One region of the Peribacillus sp. FSL K6-5616 genome, then DNA from elsewhere that is predicted to be linked to it. Evidence: predicted binding sites of a transcription regulator. Region 1 holds the regulator's gene; the other holds the start of a gene.
What was found. The regulator LexA, encoded in region 1, represses DNA repair genes until DNA is damaged. The targets are predictions, from matches to a motif close to CGAACATATGTTCG.
Positions count from the first base shown of each region.

Region 2: a site for LexA is predicted at 1,212-1,225, ahead of MHB45_RS14180 (Y-family DNA polymerase). Genes of this name have one in related genera too.

Region 1 is NZ_JBBOYT010000001.1:1,508,710-1,511,900, reverse strand. Features, by position in the region: gene MHB45_RS07270 (DUF896 domain-containing protein) at 212-445, opposite strand; gene MHB45_RS07265 (YneB family resolvase-like protein) at 511-1,167, opposite strand; gene yneA (cell division suppressor protein YneA) at 1,187-1,498, opposite strand; gene lexA (transcriptional repressor LexA) at 1,654-2,277, shown strand; gene MHB45_RS07250 (esterase/lipase family protein) at 2,830-3,191, opposite strand, start outside.
Region 2 is NZ_JBBOYT010000001.1:2,965,136-2,968,326, reverse strand. Features, by position in the region: gene MHB45_RS14190 (hypothetical protein) at 1-153, shown strand, start outside; gene MHB45_RS14185 (C40 family peptidase) at 205-864, opposite strand; gene MHB45_RS14180 (Y-family DNA polymerase) at 1,279-2,538, shown strand; gene MHB45_RS14175 (YolD-like family protein) at 2,565-2,897, shown strand; gene MHB45_RS14170 (iron-sulfur cluster biosynthesis family protein) at 3,113-3,191, shown strand, end outside.

The sequences.
Region 1 (3,191 bases):
CTGTAATGTACCTCTTTATATTATAGTGACAAGCATAATATCACAACTAAAATCACTATTTACTGCCTCAATATTAAAATTTTCTAGAAATAAGAGAAGCCTCTATTTAGATTAAACTAAATAGGAGAATACATACATGAATGCACTCTCTTTTTACTCCAAAATGCCAAAGAATCCTCAAATGGAATGTTCCATCAGAGGAATCCAAGCATTAATGTAAATTTCGTTTTTCTTTTATATTTTTTATCTTTTGAGGAGTGACGTCATTACCCTCTGGATCCACGACCTTCACATGCTCCAACGTGTCGGACATGGATTTTCTGAATGTTTCCAAATATTCACTTCTCAATTGGGTTTGCTCTTTCGCTTCAACTTCCGTCAAGCCTTCAGCCTTTGCCTTTTTAGAAAGTACATTTATACGGGCTATTTTGTCTTTTGATAACATAATTTCGCTCCTTCATAATCTGCGGATATTGTCATGGTATTAAAAAAAAAGCGAAATTACAAGTTCTATGATTTACTTTCCTTTTTATTCATTTGATGTTCGAGAAAACGCCTGTTCACAGTAGCCTTAGATACATTGTATCCAAAGCCCCTTAATGTGGCTGCGATTTCTGAGAATGTCAACCCATTGGCACGCAGTTTAATAATTTCTTCAATAGGAATCTCCATACGGTCCCTTCCAGTGGAATTCCTTTGGTTGTGAAGATTTTTTTGAGGACGGTACCCTTTTTCAACGGCTCTCATCATTCCGCGCTTTATTTTAAGATTATGTAGTTTCCTTTGATATTCTTCTACAATGCCCACTATCTGGATGACCATGGCATCCGAATCCGATAACTCCAGCTCCCCATCGTGTGAGAGCGTATAAATTTTCACATCTTCTTTAAGGATGACATGGAAAAGGGCTATTTTGGCATTCCCTCTTCCCAGTCTTGTTTCGTCCTGGATTAATAGGACTTCAGCTTCTTTGGTTTTAAATAGTTCGAGCATGTCAAAAATGCCATCCCGATTCAACTCATAACCACTTGCCTGTTCTTTTATAATGGAGACAACTTCCACATCCATCTTTTCAGCCAATTTGACTAATTCATCTTCCTGCCTTGCCAATGATGTTTCCTGTGACTCTTTTTCGGTGCTGACCCTACAATAGATTACCGCCTTCATAATACCCTACCTTTACTACTTACTGCTCACTGGCCAAATTCTGGACAAGTTCTTCCCCTTTAACCGGTATGACAATGACTTGTCCAGGTTTTATCGAATCCGCACTGACTCCATTATTCTCTTCTATCCAACCAATGAATTCTTTTTTTGTCAAATTTGTTTCTTCATATTCTTCGGCAATTCCCCATAGGGTGTCACCTTCGCTTACTTCTATAGAAAGGAAATCCTTTTTTTGATCATTGTTCAATGTACAAGAGAATAAAATTGAAAAGATGAATACTGATCCCGCTAATAGAATCGTATAAATATAATTTTTGTATAATTTTTTCATAATAATCCCTCCAAAGCGAATGTTCGTTCGTATGTTATGATCAAATTATAATACGAACGTTTGTTTCAGTCAACAACAAAATTCGAACTTATGTTTGTATAGAGATGGGGGCCATGCTATAATGTAGCAAAGAACATTGGGGAAGAGGTGCACAAATGACAAAACTATCAAAACGGCAGCAAGATATTCTTGATTTCATTAAAGAAGAGGTCCGCCAAAAAGGGTATCCGCCTTCCGTACGGGAGATTGGCGAAGCAGTGGGACTTGCATCAAGTTCAACAGTACACGGACATTTATCCCGCCTGGAAAGTAAAGGCCTTATTAGACGTGACCCAACCAAGCCAAGGGCCATTGAAATAATGAATTTGGAGGAAGCGAACAATATTCCCAAAGCCAATGTCGTGAACGTGCCGTTACTTGGAAAAGTAACAGCGGGCATGCCGATAACGGCCATTGAGAACATTGAAGAATACTTTCCGCTTCCCGAAAGCATGGTTCCACATGATGACCATGTATTCATGCTGGAAATCATGGGTGAAAGTATGATTGAAGCAGGAATTCATGATGGAGATTATGTCATCGTGAAACAACAAAGCAGTGCCAATAATGGAGATATCGTCGTGGCGATGACGGAAGATGATGAAGCCACTGTAAAACGATTCTTTAAGGAACCGGATTACATAAGGCTTCAGCCTGAGAACTCAAATATGGAACCAATTATTTTACGAGATGTTTCGATACTTGGAAAAGTAATAGGCTTATATAGACAAATACACTAAAAGCGCTTCCCGCGCTTTTTTTGTTTGTTTAATTTATGTCCAGAATTCTCTCAATATGCATTTGGAAGAGTAGATATTGAAATATTTTTTAATAGAATCTAGTTTCATGGGAAATTAAACATCCTTTATAACGGATGAAAGTTATACCATCGCCTTTCTGGTAATATGTACTTTGGAAGCAAGCTCATTGAAATAAAAAAAAGGGTTTAAAATCCCCCCTTTACAATTAATTTCACTCTTAACCTTTGGTTCACTTTAATAAGGTTAGATCGACCAAGTCATTCCACCAATATGTCCTGTTTAATTTTCTGGCCATAAGGAGCAATTTGCTTAATGAATGTTTCCTTGCTCATTAGATCTCTCATTACCAAGCATAAATCTTTATTTCCAGGGAACTCACTCCTAAATATATCCACCTAACACCCGTTGAATTAATACTTTTATATAGGAGTACGGCTGTTTACATTGGCGGAATTACCATCTCCCTAGTTACCCGTACCTACCTCATATTTCATCAAAAAAATGCCTCCTCAACTAAGAGAAGGCATTTCGCTATTTCTCAATATAGACCGAACGAATCAGCGTCCGGGTTCTTTCGGTACCATCCACATTTTTTTCCTTAACATCTATTGTTACATTATAAACACCTGACTTAGGTACTTCTGGAAGGGTGCCAGTAAAATTTTCAGTATCCATTGCCTTAATGGAGTTTTTTCCACTAATTTCTTTACCGGTTTCATCTAGCAGATGAACCAAAAATGTTGTGCTGATTGGTCTTTTTTTATCATTCATTGGATTCTTTATTAAAAATTTTGCATCTTTTTGCTTTACTTTTCCGGCCATACTTAATGTAATGGGGTTCTTTTCGTTAAATTGTGCTGTGAACAGGTAGGCGTCTTTTGGCGATTCAGTCT
Region 2 (3,191 bases), 1.5 Mb from region 1:
AAAGCGGAAAGTCAGCGATTCATGGTTCTCGAAGTCGCCCATTTACCCTCAGAGCATGTTTATAATATCGAAATGATGAATCGTTCCAACTTGGATTCTTCATTCATTGTGACAGTTGAGGATGTAACGGATGAAATATTATATATAAAATAAAACAACCGGACTGAATCACTTTGAATTCCGTCCGGCTGTTTGTCCTGGATTTTATAAAGTTTTCGCACCTAAATATTTTGGTTTCCAATAAGAATTATCCATATCCGTAATGGTTATTCCTTTGGAAGACGTAGCACTAATGAATTGACCATTTCCGATATAGATCCCAACATGGGATACTCCTGTTCTTCCAGAAGAAGTATCAAAGAATACAAGATCACCCTTAGCTGGTGAAGATACTTTTAACCCTGTATTGGAATAGAGCAAGGATGTTGTACGCGGTAAGGTAATTCCTTGAGATTTCTGGAATACGTAATAGACGAAGCCTGAGCAGTCAAATCCAGTTGGTGTTGTTCCGCCCCATTTGTAGGGTTTGCCTATTAAGGTTTTTGCATAGCTGATCAAGCTAGTATTATTGACATTATAAACACCAAGCGCATTAAATGTGTTACGGCCGGCAATTCCGTCAGCAGTCAACCCTTTGGCTTTTTGGAATTTTTTTACTGCAGATACAGAATAGGTGCCGTAATATGTAGTCAGTGAACCTGAATATGTGAAATAACCTTTGGTTTTTAATAGTTGTTGTAGTTGTTTGACATCACTATGTGTCATTCCGGGTCTGAGGGTTTGGTCTCCAATATTGGCAAAGGCTTGCAGTGGGGTTAGCATCATGGCAGATGCAACAGCAGCTGAAGCGATCCATTTCTTCATAATTTTCATTTCCTCTCTATCTATCTCTCTATTATTTCTTAACAATATTATCCTACAATACCATTATGACAAATAGACATAATTTTGGTTACATTTTCATTACAAAAAATGAGCATTAAGACTGGATTCCAAGTAGACGAAAGCCTGTTGAAAAGGGTGGGGGGATTTTAAAAAACTAAGTATATGGACCTACTTAAAATTATTCAAGCTACCAATTAATCTTTTTCAAAAAAACAATCTGGATGCTAAGTTTAAATTTGGTATTTTATCCATTTTTAGTATCTATTATATTTTTCAAGGAAATTACAATAAAAAGTAGAAATTTGTATGAAAACTTCCATTGAATAAGAACGTATATTCGGTTAAAGTTATGAATATAATAAAGCGAACGTATATTCTTGTTAGGGTGAAGAAATGATGGATTATGGGACGATGCCGAAACAATCAATTATGTGTATCGATATGAAAAGTTTTTATGCAAGCTGTTCAGCGGTCATGCTTGGTCTGGACCCGCTTGATTGTTATCTGGCGGTGGTTGGTGATTTGAAGAGGACAGGGAGCATTGTGCTCGCGGCTTCTCCAAAGATGAAGAAGGAATTTGGCATCAAGACAGGTTCGCGGATGTTTGAGATCCCGAATGACCCGAGGATTGTCGTCGTTGAACCTAAAATGGCGACTTATTTAAGGGTTTCGACGGAAATCACCCGCTTGTTCAACCGTTATGTGCCAAAAGAAGCGATTCACGTATATAGTGTGGACGAAAGTTTTGTGAAAGTCGATGGTGCCGCTTCTTTATGGGGAGATGCCCGCATGATAGCTGAAAAGATAAAAGATGAAATTGAACGGGAATTACAGCTCCCCTGTGCCATTGGAATTGGACCGAACATGCTCATGGCAAAACTTTGCCTTGATTTGGAAGCCAAACATCAGGGGATTGCAGAATGGAAGTATGAGGATGTGCCAAGCAAACTTTGGCCGATTTCCCCGCTTCGTGAAATGTGGGGGATCGGCAGGCGCGTAGAAAAAACCCTTCATGGAATGGGTATATTTACGGTTGGGCAGCTTGCCAATTATGATCTTGAATTACTTGAAGCGAAGTTTGGAATTATGGGCAATCAGCTTTACCACCATGCCTGGGGAATAGATTTATCCGATATGGGGGCAGCGATCATCGAAGGGCAGGTCAGCTTCGGCAAAAGTCAAATCCTGCTGCGGGATTATAAGGATGAGCATGAGGTAAAGCAGGTCATGCTGGAAATTTGCGAAGAAGTTGGAAGAAGGGCACGCACCCATCGTAAGGCAGGAAGAACGGTGAGCCTAGGCATTGGTTACAGCAAGGATGAGTTTGGCGGAGGTTTCCATCGTTCGCGTTCGATTAATGAACCGACCAACATCACGATGGAGTTATATAAAGTTTGCCTGGAGCTTTTCCATGAGAACTATAAGCAAAAAACGGTTCGAAGCATAGAGGTCAGACTCTCGAATATTGTGGATGATAATGAAATGCAGCTGACTTTATTTGATGCTTCGCGCTGGAAGAAGCGGGAATTGAGTTACACGGTTGATCGAATCCGCCACAAATATGGAGCCAAATCGTTATTGCGTGCCGTTTCGTATACAGAAGCAGGTACAGCCGTATACCGAAGCAAGCTGCTTGGTGGGCATAAGGCGTAAGGCTGACTTTGAAAGGAGGGAAAAGAATGATTCGTGATCGCGGCCGTATCAAATGGACATCGATGATGTTGCCGGAACATGTGAAGATGCTCCGGGATTGGGTGGTGGAGGATGGCTATGAAACGAAGCGCATCCTGGATGAGCAGCAGCTGGAAGAAATGAATGCGGTAATGGGGGAAGCGATGGAGGAAAGAAAGGATGTCACGATTGCCCATTATGAAGGAAACCGGTATCAGCTGTTAATCGGCAGGATCCATTATTATAATGAGCTCACCCAAAAGCTCCATATCGTTGACCGGTTTGAGCAGGCTCACTATATCAGGCTTTCCGATATAGCGGATGTAAGGATAATGGAATGATGAGCGGAAGGGCTGTTCCCCAAGGGACAGCCTTTCATTTTCGAAACGGCATCGTGATGAAAGGACTGACGTGACATAAGAGAATCGGCATTTGTTAGAACGGTCCATGAGGAAAGTGATTTCCGTGAGGGCATAAGGAAGCAGGCAGTTTCGTTAACAGAAACGTTTTTATCGTTTATAATGGGGGAATGCAAAGACATCGGGAGGCAGCAATCATGTATATTGAATGGACGGAAACAGCGGCTGAGAAAATAGCCGGTAAGGTACAGGGACAAGAAGGATATTTACAGTTGA